3 regions of the Kineococcus gynurae genome follow, and region 1 is predicted to be linked to each of the others. Evidence: riboswitches for the same ligand, from Rfam matches in the RefSeq annotation. Region 1 holds a riboswitch; each other region holds the start of a gene.

The links. A riboswitch is a leader RNA that binds a small molecule or an ion and turns the genes downstream of it on or off. The one in region 1 is predicted to bind S-adenosylmethionine.
Region 2: it holds a riboswitch for S-adenosylmethionine, as region 1 does, so the genes downstream of both, ACFFKU_RS08940 (O-acetylhomoserine aminocarboxypropyltransferase/cysteine synthase family protein) here and ACFFKU_RS07390 (methylenetetrahydrofolate reductase) in region 1, are expected to answer to the same signal.
Region 3: it holds a riboswitch for S-adenosylmethionine, as region 1 does, so the genes downstream of both, ACFFKU_RS08645 (rhodanese-like domain-containing protein) here and ACFFKU_RS07390 (methylenetetrahydrofolate reductase) in region 1, are expected to answer to the same signal.

The regions. Positions count from the first base shown of each region.
Region 1 covers NZ_JBHLUI010000008.1:196,293-201,743, reverse strand. The annotation lists gene ACFFKU_RS07395 (5-methyltetrahydropteroyltriglutamate--homocysteine S-methyltransferase) at 1-87, opposite strand, end outside; gene ACFFKU_RS07390 (methylenetetrahydrofolate reductase) at 135-1,049, opposite strand; SAM riboswitch class I at 1,102-1,193, opposite strand; gene ACFFKU_RS07385 (DUF485 domain-containing protein) at 1,361-1,765, shown strand; gene ACFFKU_RS07380 (monocarboxylic acid transporter) at 1,762-3,435, shown strand; gene ACFFKU_RS07375 (right-handed parallel beta-helix repeat-containing protein) at 3,525-4,709, opposite strand; gene rsmI (16S rRNA (cytidine(1402)-2'-O)-methyltransferase) at 4,962-5,451, opposite strand, start outside.
Region 2 covers NZ_JBHLUI010000008.1:542,273-547,723, forward strand. The annotation lists gene ACFFKU_RS08920 (amino acid permease) at 1-1,177, opposite strand, end outside; gene ACFFKU_RS08925 (aspartate ammonia-lyase) at 1,174-2,742, opposite strand; gene ACFFKU_RS08930 (FadR/GntR family transcriptional regulator) at 2,921-3,568, shown strand; gene ACFFKU_RS08935 (antibiotic biosynthesis monooxygenase family protein) at 3,582-3,905, opposite strand; SAM riboswitch class I at 3,989-4,073, shown strand; gene ACFFKU_RS08940 (O-acetylhomoserine aminocarboxypropyltransferase/cysteine synthase family protein) at 4,285-5,451, shown strand, end outside.
Region 3 covers NZ_JBHLUI010000008.1:475,301-480,751, reverse strand. The annotation lists gene ACFFKU_RS08655 (FAD/NAD(P)-binding protein) at 1-647, shown strand, start outside; gene ACFFKU_RS08650 (O-succinylhomoserine sulfhydrylase) at 616-1,827, opposite strand; gene ACFFKU_RS08645 (rhodanese-like domain-containing protein) at 1,824-2,273, opposite strand; SAM riboswitch class I at 2,285-2,375, opposite strand; gene ACFFKU_RS08640 (NAD(P)/FAD-dependent oxidoreductase) at 2,593-3,960, shown strand; gene ACFFKU_RS08635 (class I SAM-dependent methyltransferase) at 4,030-4,647, opposite strand; gene ACFFKU_RS08630 (sulfurtransferase) at 4,644-5,451, opposite strand, start outside.

The DNA.
Region 1 (5,451 bases):
CGCGGCGACGTCGGCCCGCCCAGCGCGCAGCGCGGCCAGCGCGGCCGTGGTCTCGCGGCGGGCCCCGATGCTCGGGTAGCCGAGCACGGTGGCTCGCCACGGGCGGGCGGCGGGACCCGGGACGGGCCCGCCCCTCACCGGACGCCGGCCAGGCGGGCGGAACCGGAACGGATCCGTTCGACCAGGGCGACGGCCGTGGCCGAGGAGTTCGAGGGGTAGACGTGCAGCCCCGGGGCCCCGGCGTCGAGCAGCTCGCGGGCGAGCTCGGCGGCCACCCGCACGGCCAGGCGGCGCCGTCGCGCCGGGGAGGGGTCGTCCCCCAGCCGGGCCAGCAGCCCCGCGGGGGCGGGGACCCCGGTGAGCTGCTGCAGGCGCAGCAACCGCGCCGGGTCGTCCACGGCGGTGATGCCGGGCAGCACGGGGATGGTGACGCCGGCCAGCCGGGCCCGGTCCACGAAGGCCGTCCACTCCTCGGCCCGGTAACCGACCTGGGCGACGGCGAACCGGGCCCCCGCCTCCTGCTTGGCCCGCAACGCGGCCAGGTCTCCCGGGCGGCGCGAGGAGGGGAAGGCCGGGACGGCGATGCTGAGCGGTCCCTCGTCCACCGGTCGCGAACCCCCGCGCAGCGCCAGCCGCCGCCGCTCGACCACCTGCAGGACCTCGACGAGGTCGCAGCCGCGCAGCACCGGGTCGGACGGCTCGCCGAGGGGCGCACCCGCCGGGTCGCCGCGCAGGACGAGGACGTCCCGGATCCCGCTCTCGAGGATCTCCGCCCCGGCCGCCACGACCTGCGCGCGGCTGGAGCCGACGCAGGTGAGGTGGGCCATCGCCGTGACGGGGGTGCTGCGCCGGACGTGGCGGAGCAACCCCGCCGCCGCGGCCCGGGTCGCACCCCCCGCCCGGCAGGTCACCGAGAAGAAGTCCGGGGACGTGGCGGCGAGCTCGGAGACCGTGCGGCCCAACGCCTCGGCCGCGGCCTGCGACCGGGGCGGGAAGAGTTCGAAACTGATGGTCGGGCGCGGCCCGCCGACCCGGGCGGCCAGCGTCATCGCGCGGCCCCCGAAGGGTTCCGGGAAGGACGGGGTGCAGCACGCATCGTGAACTCCATCGGCCTGGCGTTAGCACCCTCGCCCGGGCTCGGGGGGTTGCTGCGGCGTCGTCGAGCCAGGACTCTCGGCCGCTCTGGATGGTGCGCCGACCCTAGCCGCCGTCCCGGGCATCCGACAACCGTGATCGCGCCCCGCGAAGGAACCCGACCGACCGGCCCGTCGCCCGGGCGCTCGGCGCCCGCCCGACTATCCTCACAACCCTCACAGCTACGACCCAGGTTCACCCGGGTCGCACCCGACGAGGAGGTCACGTGAGCAGTTCCTGGTCCGGCACCGGCGATCCGCCCCCCGGCACGGGCCCCGGGCCCGAACCCGCCCCCGCGTCCCCGTCCGGGGCGCTCGAGGGGGCCCGCAGCTACGAGGAGGTCCAGGCCTCCCCCGAGTTCGCCGCCCTGCGCCGTCGCTTCCGGCGGGTCGTCTTCCCGCTCTCGGCGTTGTTCCTGGCCTGGTACGCGGCCTACGTCCTGCTGGCCGACTACGCCCACGACTTCATGGGGATCCGCCTCGGCGGCAGCAACATCACCGTCGGGCTGCTGTTCGGCTTCGGCCAGTTCGCCTCGACGTTCATCATCACGACGATCTACGTGCGCTGGGCCAACAAGCGCTTCGACCCCGCCGCCGACGAGCTGCGCCACCGCATCGAGGGGACCCCGTGACCAGCAGCAGCCTCGTGACCAGCGCCCTGGCCACCGCGACCGTCCCCGCCGGCGGCGACGTCGGGGAACCGGTCGTCAACATCGCCATCTTCGGCGCGTTCGTCGCCATCACCCTGACCGTGGTGCTGCGGGCCAGCCGCAACAACCGCAGCGCGGCCGACTTCTACGCCGGGGGACGCGCGTTCAGCGGCCGGCAGAACGGCATCGCCATCGCCGGGGACTACCTCTCGGCCGCGAGTTTCCTCGGCATCGCCGGGGCCATCGCGATCTACGGCTACGACGGCTTCCTCTACTCGATCGGGTTCCTGGTCGCCTGGTTGGTGGCCCTGCTCCTGGTCGCGGAACTGCTGCGCAACACCGGGCGGTTCACGATGGCCGACGTCCTGAGCTTCCGGCTCAAGGAACGGCCGGTCCGGATGGCCGCGGCGATCTCGACGCTCACCGTGTCCTTCTTCTACCTGCTGGCCCAGATGGCCGGCGCGGGCGGCCTGGTCGCCCTGCTGCTGGGCATCGACGGGCGGGCCGGGCAGAACCTGGTGATCGCGATCGTGGGCGCGCTCATGGTCGTCTACGTGCTGATCGGCGGGATGAAGGGCACCACCTGGGTGCAGATCATCAAGGCGGTCATGCTGGTGACCGGGGCCGGCGTGATGACCGTCTGGGTGCTGGCCCAGTACGGGTTCAACCTCTCCGACCTGATCGGCGCCGCCGTCGCCGCCCCGGGTTCGGCCGGCGAGGCGCTGGTGGAACCGGGCGGGCAGTACGGGGCCACCGAGATCTCGAAGCTGAACTTCCTGTCCCTGGCGCTGGCCCTGGTCCTGGGGACGGCGGGGCTGCCGCACGTGCTCATGCGGTTCTACACCGTGCCGAGCTCGCGCGAGGCCCGCCGCAGCGTGGTCTGGGCGATCTGGATCATCGGGATCTTCTACCTGTTCACGCTCGTCATCGGCTACGGCGCCGGCGCGATCGTGGGTCCGGACGCGATCCGGGGCGCACCGGGCCGGGTGAACTCCGCGGCCCCGCTGCTCGCCTACCAGCTCGGCGGGCCGGTCCTGCTGGGCATCATCGCCGCCGTCGCGTTCGCGACCATCCTCGCCGTGGTCGCGGGGCTGGCCATCACGGCCAGCGCCTCCTTCGCCCACGACATCTACGCCAGCGTCATCAAGAAGGGTGAGGTCTCGGCCAACGCCGAGGTGCGGATCGCGCGCATCACGATCGTGGTGATCGGGGCCGTCGCCATCGTCGGGGGGATGCTGGCCAACGGGCAGAACGTGGCCTTCCTCGTCGCCCTGGCGTTCGCGGTGGCGGCGAGCGCGAACCTGCCGACGATCCTCTACTCGCTGTTCTGGCGCCGGTTCACCACCCGCGGCGCCCTGTGGAGCATCTACGGCGGGTTGATCTCCTGCATCACCCTGATCGCGTTCTCCCCCGTCGTCTCCGGCAAGGTCGACCCGGCGACGGGGGCGAGCCTGTCGATGATCACCGACCCCTCGGTGGACTTCTCCTGGTTCCCGCTGGAGAACCCGGGGCTGGTCTCGATCCCGCTGGCCTTCCTGCTGGGGTGGTTGGGATCGGTGACGTCCAAGGAGACCGGCAACGAGAAGCGGGCCGCCGAGATGGAGGTCCGCAGCCTGACCGGGGCCGGGGCCGAGAAGGCCGTCGAGCACTGAATCGGGCCGGCCCCGACGGCCGGACGCGACGGAGGGCCGGGTGACCCGCACGGGTCACCCGGCCCTCCCGCGTCCGGCGGCGGTTGCGCTCAGTTGCAGCGCGAGACGGGGATCGCGGTCGCGGTGTCGGCGAAGGTGTTCGTCGCGAAGCTCACCGAACGCGGCGCCAGGGCCGGGCCGTACTTGGCCGTGTGGCCGAACTTGTTGCCGGTGAAGGTCACCGAACCCAGGTTCGCGCTGCACTTGATGTTGACGGTGTACATGCCGCCGTCGAAGTAGTTCCCCTCGATGACGACCTTGTCCAGCAGCTGCTGGCCGGTCTCGGTGCCGAACTGCAGGGCCGAGTTCGCGTTGACCAGGCCGTCGGCCGGGTCGGGCATGAAGGTGTTGCGCCGCAGCACGATGCCGACCCCGGAGGTGGACTGGGCCGCGTCGGTGTGGACGGAGTCGTCCCGCACGAGGCTGTGGACGTAGCTGTCCTCGATCAGCACGTCGTTGCCCAGCCGGGGCCCGTCGAAGGTGCCGTGGACGTTCACGCGGCGCAGGGTGTAGTCCGACCAGCCGATCGCGATGGTGGTGCTGGCCCGGCCGTCGATCTCGGAGTCCTCGAGGACGAACCGGGGCGCGTCGCGCAGGGTGACGGCGAGAGGGGCTCCGGCGCAGCGGATCCGGGACTTGCGGATGGTCACGTCGGCCGCCGTGACGGTGACGCAGCCGGTGATGTCGAGGTTCTGCACGACCGTCCCCGGGGTGGAGACGACCAGGTCGCCGCTGGGGGTGAGGGTGGTGCCGACCGGGACGCCGGTGGTGTTCAGGGTCGGGAACCCGGCCGGGATGCCGGTGTCCAACGGGACGACCTTGAAGGACTTGTAGACCGTCTGCACGAGGTACTTGCCGCGGTACAGCCTGGCGGTCAACGTGATCGAGCCGGACAGGCCGCGCAGGTCGACCTCGCCGGTCCCGCGGTAGGTCGCGTCGTTCCCGGTGGTGATGGTGCCGATCTGCCCGCGGACGACGTCGCTCACCAGGTAGGTGCCGCGGTCGAACGCGACGGAGGTGATCGTGGTGATGTCCTCGCCGTCGGCGGGGATGCTGGCCTTGTTGACCGTGACGCCGTTCCAGGACATCCAGGGACTGATGGCGGCCTGGGCGGGGACCGCGACCAGGACCGAGACCAGGAGAGCGGCGAGCGCGGCCACGACGGCGGCGAACGCGGGGACCGCCGGGACACGGGCGGGGCGGATGGCGGTGGGGGGGACCGTCGACGCGCGCATCGGGAACCTCCAGGTCGGGAACGGAACGGGTCTGTCTCCCTACCTGCATCGGTGCGGACCACCCGGCTACTGTCTGCGCCCCGCGGGTACTGGCGAACGGGTGAGGCCGGACTACGGACCGCGAGCCCCTCCCCCGCAGCCGGACCGGGAACGTCACGGGGGGACCCTGGTCCCGGTCAACGAGCGCAGGGTCCCCCGGTGCCGTTCCCCCGGTGCCGTTCCCCCGGTCCCGTTCCCCCGGTTGGGGGCCGCTCAGCGCCGGGCGGCGAGGACCGCCTCGTAGAGCTCGCGGCGCGACACCCCGGTGGCCGCGGCCACCTCGGCGGTGGCGTCCTTGAGCCGGGTCCCGGCGGCGGCGAGCTCCTGCACCCGGGCCACCAGGTCGGCGACCGCCGGGACGGGGGCCTCGGGCGCTCCGCCGACGACGAGGCACACCTCCCCGCGCACCTCCTGCCCGCGCACGCGCTCCGCGAGCGCCCCCAACGGTTCGCGGACGACCTCCTCGTAGGTCTTGGTGAGCTCCCGGCAGAGCGCGGCGGGACGGTCGGCGCCGAACGCCTCGGCCATCGCGGCCAGGGTCGCCGCGGTCCGGTGCGGGGACTCGAAGAAGACCATGGTCCGCCGTTCCCCGGCGAGGGCCGCGAAGGTGCGGGTGCGCTCGCCGGGCCGACGCGGGCAGAACCCCTCGAAGGTGAACCGGTCGCTCGGCAGCGCCGAGAGGGCCAGGGCGGTCAGCACGGCG
Region 2 (5,451 bases), 350 kb from region 1:
CGCTGACGATGCCGATCGCGGCGATGTTCAGCACGATCTCGAAGGCCTGGTCGGGGACGAACGCGTTCAGCACGACCCCGAGCAGGGCCACGACCACGGTGAGGGCGATCCCGCCGTAGGGGACGCCGTTGCGGTTCATGCGCCCGGCGAAGGCGGGGGCCGACCCGTTGTGCGCCATCGAGTAGAGGATGCGGCCGGTCGAGTACAGGCCGGCGTTCAGCGAGGAGAGCGCCGCGGTCAGGACGACGAGGTTCATCACGCCGTCGATGCCGTCGACCCCGAGGCTGCCGAAGAACGTCACGAACGGGCTGACCCCGGCCTCGTACGCGGTGTAGGGCAGCAGCATCGCCAGCAGCAGGACCGAACCCACGTAGAAGACGACGATCCGGACGATCACGGTGTTGATCGCCCGCGGGATGACCTTCTCGGGGTGCTCGCACTCCCCGGCCGTGGTGCCGACCAGCTCGATGGAGGCGTAGGCGAAGACGACGCCCTGGACGACGACGATCGCCGGGAGCAAGCCGTTGGGGAGCCAACCGCCGTTGGCGGCGATGAGCGAGAACCCGGGTTCCTGCCCGTCGATGGGGGTGCCGAACAGCACGAAGTACGTGCCCACCAGGAGGAAGGCGACCAGGGCCGCCACCTTGATCAGGGCGAACCAGAACTCCAGCTCACCGAAAACCTTGACCGAGAGGAGGTTGAGCGCGAGCACGACGACGATCGCGGCCAGCGCCCAGACCCACTGGGCCACCGAACCGATGGGCGCCCAGTACTTGGCGAAGAAGTTCATGTACAGCGCGACCGCGGTGACGTCCACGACGGCGGTCGTCGCCCAGTTCAGCCAGTACAGCCAGCCTGCGGCGAAGGCCATCTTCTCGCCGAAGAACTCCCGGGCGTAGGAGACGAAGGACCCCGAGGTCGGGCGGTGCACGACCAGCTCGCCGAGCGCGCGCAGGATCAGGAACCCGAAGGCCCCGCAGACGGCGTAGACGACGACCAGGGCCGGGCCGGCCCCGGCCAGGCGGCCACCGGCCCCCATGAACAGCCCGGTCCCGATGGCGCCACCGATGGCGATCATCTGGATCTGCCGGGGACGGAGCGCCTTGTGGTACCCGGCCTCGGAGGCCTGGTCGACGCGGACGTGCGGGGCGGCGGTGGCCGTGTTCTCGAAACTCATCGCGGGCTCCGGTCGGAGGAGGTCTGGGGGTCGTGGCCGAGCTGGGGTTCGCCGCCGGGCGTGGAGCCGTCGAAGCGGGCGGGCAGGCGGAGGTCGCCGAGGTTCTCCGGGCGCAGCAGCTCGTCGAGTTCGGCCCGGTCGAGGAGGCCGGCCTCGAGGACGAGGTCGCCCACCCGGGCGCCGGTGCGGGCCGCGAGCGCGGCGATGCGCGTGGCGGCCTCGTAACCGATGCGCGGGTTGAGGGCGGTGACCAGACCGATCGAGTTCTCGACCCGCGCGCGCAACAGGTCGGCGTCGGTCTCGATGCCGACCACGCACCGGTCGGTCAGGACCGCCACGGCCGCGGTGAGGTGGCGGGCCCCCTCGCCCAGACGGTGGGCGATCACCGGTTCGAAGGCGTTGAGCTGCAGCTGTCCCGCCTCGGCGGCCATCGAGATCGTCACGTCGTTGCCGACGATCTCGAACGCCACCTGGTTCACCACCTCGGGGATGACGGGGTTCACCTTCCCGGGCATGATCGAGGAACCGGCCTGGACGGCGGGCAACCGGATCTCGCCGAGCCCCGCGCGGGGGCCGGAGGACAGCAGCCGCAGGTCGTTGCAGACCTTCGACAGCTTGACCGCGACCCGCTTCAGGACGCCGGAGAGGTGGACGAACTGCCCGACGTCCTGCGTCGCCTCGACGAGGTTCTCGGCACGGACCAGGTCCAGGCCGGTGATCTCGCGCAGGGCGGCGATGGCGCGTTCGCCGTACCCGGCGGGGGCGTTCAACCCGGTGCCGACGGCGGTGGCCCCGAGGTTGATCTCCAGCAGCAGGGCGCTGGACTCGCGCAGCCGGTCGAGGTCCTCGCCCAGCATGATCGCGTAGGTCGCGAACTCCTGGCCGAGGGTCATCGGGACGGCGTCCTGCAGCTGGGTGCGGCCCATCTTGACGACGTCGGCGAACTCGCCGGCCTTGGCTGCGAACGCGTCCTGCAGCCGGCGGAGCTCGACGGCGAGGTCCTCGAAGCAGCGGATCGTGGCGATGTTCACCGCGGTCGGGTAGACGTCGTTGGTGGACTGCGCGGCGTTGACGTGCTCGTTGGGGTGCAGGAACGCGTAGTCGCCCCGGGCGCGGCCGAGAAGTTCCAGGGCCCGGTTGGCGACGACCTCGTTGGCGTTCATGTTGCTCGAGGTGCCCGCGCCACCCTGGACGACGTCGACCACGAACTGCTCGTGCAGCGCGCCGTCGGCGATCTCGGCGCAGGCGGCGATGATCGCGTCGGCCTTGTCCCGGGGGAGCAGGCCGAGGTCGCGGTTGGCCGTGGCGGCCGCCCGCTTGACGTCCACCAGGGCCCGGACCAGGTGCGGGTCCGCACCGATGGTCCGCCCGGTGATCGGGAAGTTCTCCTGCGCACGCAGGGTGTGGACCCCCCAGTACGCCGCGGCCGGCACGTCCCGCTCACCGAGCAGGTCGTGCTCGCGCCGGGTGGCGGGGGCGGTGGCGGGGACGGTGGCGGCGGGTCCGGTGGGGGGCCCGGGTTCGGATGGTGCGGGGGGCGGTGGAGCGACGGTGCTCGGGGTCACGGTGACCCGTCCCTTCTCACAACCTGTCAGGCTGTCCGACAGATTCCGAGAGTGTGACCCCGGTCGGCCCCGGCGCGCAAGCCCCCCGCCGGGATCGGTCCGGGCGTGCGAGGATCGATCCGTGAGCGCCGCCGACCCCGACGTCGAGTGGGCCCGGCGCGCCCCCAGCACCGTGCGGATGAGTGCGGCCGAGGCCCTCTTCGCCGATCTGCGGGCCGCGATCCTCACCGGGGAGCTCCCCGTGGGGACCCGGTTGCCCTCGGAGGCGGCGCTGGCCGAGCGGCACGGGGTCAGCCGGTCGGTGGTGCGGGAGGCGCTGCGTTCGTGCCACGCGTTGGGGCTGACCCAGGCCCGGACCGGTGCGGGGTCGTTCGTCGTCAAGGACAGCCTGGGCCCGGACCCGGTGTTCGCGAACTACGCCGCCCACGAACTGCTGGAGGTCCGGCCCCTGGTCGAGGTCCCGGCGGCCGGATGGGCGGCGGCGCGGAGAACTCCGGAGCAGGCGCAGGAACTGCAGGACCTGTTGCAGCGCATGCGGGTCGAGGCCGACCCGGGGGAGTGGGCCCGGATGGACGCGCGGTTCCACGCCCTGATCGCGACCTGCGCCCGCAACCGGGTGCTGGAGTCGATGCTGGCCGAGATCCGGTCCGCGCTCACCGCGCAGTCGCAGACCCTCAACCTCATCCCCGACCGTCGCAGCCGTTCCGACGACGAGCACGCCCGGGTCGTCGAGGCGGTCGTCGCCGGCCGGGTCGAGGCGGCCACGGAGGCGATGCGCGCCCACCTCGGTCAGGTGAGGCAGGCCCTCTCCCGGCTCACCGGCTGAGGGTCCCCGGGGCTCAGCTCGCGGCGGACGGGTCCACCGGGACGGCGCCGAGCACGACCTCGAACTCCAGCAGGCTGGAGCCGGTGGCGACGGGGCGGGCCCGCTCCCCGGCGTGCGCCTCGCGGGCGCCGCCGTTCGCCCACGCCTGGAACGCCTCCTCGGTCTCCCACTTCGTGTAGACGAAGTAGCGCGTCTCGCCCTGGACCGGGCGGAGCAGCTCGAACCCCAGGAAGCCCGGCGTCCCCTCGACCGCACCCATGCGGTGGGCGAAGCGACGCTCCAGCTCGGGCCCCCCGTCGGCGGGAACCTCGATCGCATTGATCTTCACGACGGCCATGCCCGAAGCCTCGCACGCACGGTCGGACGCCTCGACCCCGGGCGGCGGTTGACAGCGGCGCCCGTCCTGGAGTCCACTGATCTCTCCCATCCAGAGCGGCCGAGAGACTTGGCTCGACGACGCCGCAGCAACCGCCCCGAACGGTGCTCCCGCCAAGGACGATGGAAGAGGTGTGCTGTGCCGCAGTTGAAGAGTCGCCACGTCGGAGTCCCGTCCCGGGTCGCGCACCGCTCGGTGCCGCTCGTGCGCCGTCGGCACGTGGACCTGCTGCGGATCGCCGCGGGGAGCTGTCGGGGCTGACGCCCCCGCACCCGTCCCCCGTCGTTCCCCGTCGTTCCGCCGGCGGCCCGTCGCCGCGCACCCGAGACCGAGGTCACCCGTGTCCGTCACCCTGCCCAGCCCCACCCTGCCCAGCCCCATCCTGCCCAGCCCCGCCCTGCCCGCGTTCGTCGAGTCCGTCTCGGCTGCGGGCGACCTCCCCCCGGTCGGCCCACCCGGGTTCAGCACCGCCCAGGTCCACGCCGGGGTGCTCCCCGACCCGGGCCACGGCGCCCGGGTGGCCCCCGTCCACCTCGGGGCGGGGTTCGTCTTCGCCGACTTCGACGAGGCCGCCGCCCGCTTCGCCGGGGAGACCGGCGAGGACGAGGGGTACGTCTACACCCGGATGGGCAACCCGACGACGGCCGCCCTGGAGCGCCGGGTCGCCGCGCTGGAGGGTGGCGCGGAGGCGGTCGCGGTCGGCAGCGGGCAGGCGGCGATCAGCACCGCGCTGCTGGGTCTGCTGCGCAGCGGTGACCACCTCGTCGCCGCCGACAGCCTCTACGAGGGGTCGCGCGGGTTGTTCCGGGAGAACTTCGCCCGGTTCGGCATCGAGGTCGACCTCGTCCGTGACGCGCGCGACCCGCGGGCCTGGCGCGACGCCGTCCGCCCCACCACCCGGGCGTTCTTCGCCGAGTCGATCCCCAACCCCCGCAACGACGTCCTGGACGTGCGGCTCGTCGCCGACGCGGCGCACGCCGCGGGGGTGCCACTGGTGGTCGACAACACCCTGGCCACCCCCTACCTGCTGCGCCCGCTGGAGCACGGGGCCGACGTCGTCGTGCACTCCGCCAGCAAGTTCCTCTCCGGCCACGGCGGCGCGCTCGGCGGGGTGGTCGTCACGGCCGCCGGTGCGCTGCCCGGGACCGTGGCGAACCTCGAGGAACAGACCGCGGTGCTCGGCGGCGCCTCCTACGCGCAGCGGTACGGCGAGCGGGCCTACCCGGGCTATCTGCGGGCGCTGGCCGCGCGCCTGGGGCCGACCCTGGCGCCCTTCAACTCGTTCCTCCTGCAGCAGGGCATCGAGACCCTCTCGCTGCGGATGGCCCGGCAGTCCGCGTCGGCCCTGGAGATCGCCTCCTGGTTGGAGGCGCGGGCGGAGGTGGACCGGGTCGACTACGCGGGCCTCGCGTCCAGTCCCTCGCACGCGCTCGCGCGGCGCTACCTCCCCCGGGGTGCGGGGGCGGTGCTGGCCGTGTCCCTGCGCGGGGGGCGGCCCGCGGCGCGC
Region 3 (5,451 bases), 280 kb from region 1:
TGCTGCACGCCTACGCCGTGACCGCCGGGCTGGTGCACCGCGGGGTGCTGAGCGCCCGGTCGGCCGCCCTGGACGTCGACGGGTGGTGGCACGGCTTCTTCAGCTACGCGGCCAGCGGACCGCCACCGGCCCGGCTGACCCGGCTGCTGGCGCTCGCCGAGGCGGGGCTGGTCCGCTTCCTGGGGGCCGGGACCACGGTCGGGCTGGACGAGGAGCACGGCTGCTGGGTCGCCGGCACCGACGGCGGCCCGGCCCCGGTGCGGGCCCGCGTGCTCGTCGACGCGCGCCTGCCCGCGGCCGACGTGACCGCCACCACCGATCCGCTCCTCGCCGCGCTGCACCGGCGGGGCGAGGCCGTGGCGCAGCAGTTCCCCGAGGACGGGGCGACGGGCGCGGTGCACCGCAGCGGGCGACTGGCGGTCGACCCGGAGCACCGGCTGCACCACGCCGACGGGAGCGTCCACCCGCGCCGGTTCGCGGTCGGCCCGGCCGTGGCCGGCGACGGCTGGGCCGCCGCCTTCGCCCGGCCACGCCTGGACCACGGGTTCTTCCGGCTCAACGAGCGGGTCGCGGCCGACCTGCTGGCGGCCGCGACCCGACGGTTCGAGGAGGTCGCTACCCCCGCGCTCGCGTCAGCGCCCCGGTGAGGTCCTCGAGCAGGTCCTCGACGTCCTCGAGGCCGACCGAGACCCGGATGACGCCGTCGGTGAGCCCGATGGCCGCGCGGCCCTCCACCCCCAGGCGTCGGTGGGTCGTGGTCGCCGGGTGCGTCGCGAGCGTCTTGGAGTCGCCCAGGTTGTTGGAGATGTCGACCACCTGCAGGGCGTCGAGCGTCGCGAAGGCCCGCTCCTTGCCCCGCCCCTCGGGCGCGTCCACCGCGAACGTCAGCACGGTCCCGCCCCCGGTCATCTGAGCGGCGGCGAGCTCGTGCTGGGGGTGCGAGGCCAGCGTCGGGTAGCGCACCCAGGCGACGCCGGGGTGACGTTCCAGCTCCTCGGCGATGCGCTGCGCCGACGCGGCGGAATGCCTGACCCGCAACGACATCGTCTCCAGACCCTTCACCAGGGTCCAGGCGTTGAAGGGCGAGAGCGACGGGCCCGTGTGCCGCATGAGGTTCTGCACGGGTCCGTCGACGAACTCCTTCGAGCCGAGGATCGCGCCCCCGAGGACCCGCCCCTGCCCGTCGATGTGCTTGGTCCCGGAGTAGACGACGACGTCGGCCCCGAACTCCAGGGGTCTCTGCTGCACCGGGGAGACGAACGCGTTGTCGACGACGACCGTGGCCCCGACCGCGTGGGCCAGTCGGCTGACGTGCTCGATGTCGACCAGCGTCTGCATGGGGTTGGCGGGGGTCTCGAAGAACACCGCGGTGGTCGGTTCGGACAGGGCTCGTTCCCACTGGGTGGGGTCCTCGCCGTCCACGAACACGGTCTGCACACCCCACCGCGGCAGGATCTCGTCGAGGATCACGAAGCAGGAGCCGAACAGGCTGCGGGCGGCCACGACCCGGTCCCCCTGGCCCAACAACCCGGCCAGCGCGGTGAACACCGCCGACATCCCGCTCGCCGTGGCGAAGCAGGCCTCGGCCCCCTCCAGCAGCCGCAGCCGTTCCTCGAACACGGCCACGGTCGGGTTCCCGTAGCGGGAGTAGACGAACCGGTCGACCTCGCCCGCGAACGCGGCCTCGGCGGCGCCCGCCGAGGAGTAGACGTAGCCCGAGGTCAGGTAGAGCGCCTCGGCCGTCTCCTCGAAACCCGACCGGGCCAGCCCACCGCGGACGGCGAGGGTGTCCGGTCGCAGCGGGGGCGGCGTCGCGTCGGCGCTCACGACTGCCGCCAGGGCAGGCCCTCGGCCCGCCAGCCCGCGCCGCCGCGGTGCCCGGACGCGTCGAGGTCGCCCTCGAACCCGTCGAGCACGTTCTGCGCGGCGGTGTACCCGGCGGCCGTGGCCGCGGTGGCCGCCGCCACCGAGCGCTTCCCCGAGCGGCAGAGGAACACGACCGGGTCCGGGCCGGGGCGCACCCCCTGGCGGGCGAGCTCGGCGAGGAACTCCGTGCCGGGCACCTCCCCGGGGCGGGGGGCCCAGGAGACCAGCAGCGGGCCGCGGCCGGGCAGCTGCGGGACGCCCACGAACGTCCACTCCGCCTCGGTGCGCACGTCGACCAGGACGGCGGCGGGGTCGTGGGTGAGGAGGTCGTAGGCCTCGCGCGGGGTGAGGTCCCCCGCGTACCCGGTCGGCCGCCCGGCGGCGGCGTCGGTGGACGGGTCGGTCATCGTGCTCGTCTCCTCCATCGATCCCGGCATGAGCACCCCCGCGTCGGGCGGGGGTTGCTGCGGCGTCGTCGAGCCGGGTCTCTCGGCCGCTCTGGATGGTGGGGGGAGCCTACTCGGCACCGGCCCCACCGCGCCGACCCCGGGGATCTTCCCCGCCCACGCGCGGGCGGGACGGGTCCGGGGTTTGCCGGGGGTACCGCCGCGGTGCCCCCGGGAGCGGCTATCTTTGAGGCCTGAACCGACGACGAGGTGGCCACGGGCGTCCACCGCAGCCGTCGGCACCGAAGGACGACCTGGCAAGGCCGAAAGGGTGGAAAGCGTGGACGCTCGTCAACGTGTCGTGATCGTCGGGGGCGGCTTCGCCGGTCTCTACGCGGGTCGCAAGCTCGAGAAGCTGCTGCCTCCCGGTACCGCCGAGCTCGTCCTGATCAATCCGACCGACCACCTGACGTACGCGCCGCTGCTGCCGGACGTCACCGCCTCGGTGCTGGAACCCCGCCACATCGCGGTCTCCCTGCGCCAGGCGCTCCCCAAGACCAAGATCATCATCGGCCACGCGACCGCGGTCGACGTCGAGGCCAAGACCGTCACCGTCTCGCGCTCCGAGCACGGTCAGATCGACCAGGACACCCAGGTCGTCTCCTACGACCGCCTGCTGCTGTCGCCCGGCTCGATCACCCGTCGCTTCCCCATCCCCGGCGTGTCCGAGTCCGCCCGCGGGGTCAAGACGATCACCGAGGCCGTGTTCGTCCGCGACCACCTCCTCTCCCAGCTCGACGCGGCCGACGCCCTCCCGGACGACCCCCGCTTCGACGCCGAGCGCGCCGAGCGCATGACCGTCGTGGCGGTCGGGGCCGGCTACACCGGCACCGAGATCGTGGCCCAGACCCATCGGTGGCTGACCCGCGTGGCCGAGCGCTGGACGAACATCGACGTCCGCGACGTGCGCTGGCTGCTGATCGACGTCGCCCCGGCCGTCCTGCCCGAGCTCGGGCCCCGGCTGGGCCAGTACGCCCTCGCCGCGCTCAAGGACCGCGGCATCGACGTCCGCCTCGGCGTCTCGGTGCAGAAGGTCGAGGGCAACGTCGTCACCCTGACCGACGGCACGCCCGTCCCCTCCCGGACGCTGATCTGGGGCGCCGGCATCGCCGCGAGCCCGCTGGTCGGCACGCTGGGGCTGCCGCTGGAGCGCGGTCGTCTCGTCGTGGACGCCCAGGGCCGGGCGGCCGAGGACGTCTGGGCCGTCGGCGACTGCGCCGCCACGCCCGACCTGGCCAAGGAGAAGCCCGCCGACGGCCCGGCCCCGGTCACCCCGCCCACGGCGCAGCACGCGCAGCGTCAGGGCACCCGGGTCGGCAAGAACATCGCCGCCTCGCTCGGGGTCGGCGTCGCCCAGGACTACGTCCACAAGGACCTCGGCCTGGTGGCCGACCTCGGTGGGCTGACCGCCGTGGCCAAGCCGCTCGGGATCGAGCTGACCGGTCTCCCGGCCAAGATCGTGGCGCGCGGCTACCACCTCTACGCCCTGCCGAGCATGGCCAACCGGGCCCGGGTGCTCACCGACTGGTTCTGGCACGCGGTGCTGCCGGTCCAGGCCGTCGCGATCAACCAGACCCGCTCCGAGGACGCGCTCATCACCGCGGCCCAGAACACCGACATCTACGAGGGTGACAAGGCCCGCTCCTGACCTCGTCATGACGACGGACGGCCGTGCCCCGCGAGGGGCACGGCCGTTCGTCGTCGGTGGGTCGGCCGCTCAGGCGCGGCGGGCGGTGAGGTGCCAGAACGGCGTCCCGCGCTCGCCCACGGGGGCGAGCAGCTCCCCCGGCGAGACCTCGTGGAGACCGAGGTCGAGCAGGGCCACCCCGAGCACGTCAGGGTCCAGGCCCAGCTCGCCCCGCGCGGGCCGCACCGGCCCGAGCAGGGACAGCACCCCGCCGGGCCGCACCGACGACGACACGGTCGCGAGGTCGAGCAGCACCTGCTCGGCGCTGCCCCGGCCCCCGAGTACGTCGTGGCAGCAGACGAGGTCGAAGGAGCCCGAGCCGCCCGCCCGGTAGCGGGTCAGCTCGGCCAGGGTCGTCAGGTCCTCCAGGTCGGCGTCGACGGTCCGGATCCGGTCGGCGACGCCGGCCCGGTCGGCCGCCTCGTGGGCCTGGGCCAGCGCCCGGGCCGAGGTGTCGAGCACGAGGACCTCGTGCCCCAACCGGGCGAGCGCGACCGCGTCGCGCCCGGCGCCGCCCCCGACGTCGAGCACCCGGAGCGGGGCCGACCCCAACCCCCGCAGGACGGGGGTCAGGGCCTCGACGAGCCGGTCGTAGCGCCACGTGGGCGGGGTCGTGCCCCGCAGCAGCGTCGCCGGCCCGCGGCTCATGCCGTGGGCGAGGCGGGACTCCCGCCGCGCTCGCCGCCGGTGACGATCGGGACGCGCACGGCGTTGCCCCACTCCGTCCAGCTGCCGTCGTAGTTGCGCACGTCGGACAGCCCCAGCAGGTGGGTGAGCACGAACCAGGTGTGGCTCGAGCGCTCACCGATGCGGCAGTAAGTGATCGTGGGCTCGCCCGGCTCCAGCCCGGCCTCGCCCAGGTAGAGGTCCTCGAGCTCGCGCCGGCTGCGGAAGGTGCCGTCCTCGGCCGCCGCCTTCGCCCACGGGACGCTGGCCGCACCCGGGACGTGGCCCCCGCGCAGGGTGCCCTCCTGCGGGTAGTCGGGCATGTGGGTGCGCTCACCGGTGTACTCCTGCGGGGAGCGGACGTCGATGAGCTGACCGCCGAGGAAGTCCCGGACGTCGTCCTTGAACGCCCGGATCGCGGCGTCGTCACGCTCCACCACGGGGTACTCGGTGCGCTCGGGCGAGGGGACGTCGGTGGTGAGCTCGCGGCCCTCGGCGACCCACTTGGCCCGGCCCCCGTCCAGCAGGCGCACGTCCTCGTGACCGAACAGGGTGAACACCCACAGCGCGTAGGCGGCCCACCAGTTGCTCTTGTCCCCGTACAGGACGATGGTGTCCTCGCGCCGGATCCCCTTGCGCGAGAGCAGGTCGGCGAAGCCTTCGCCGTCGACGTAGTCACGCGTGACGGGGTCGTTCAGCTCGGTGTGCCAGTCGACCTTGACCGAGCCGGGGATGTGGCCGGTGTCCCAGAGCAGGACGTCCTCGTCGCTCTCGACGACGACGAGC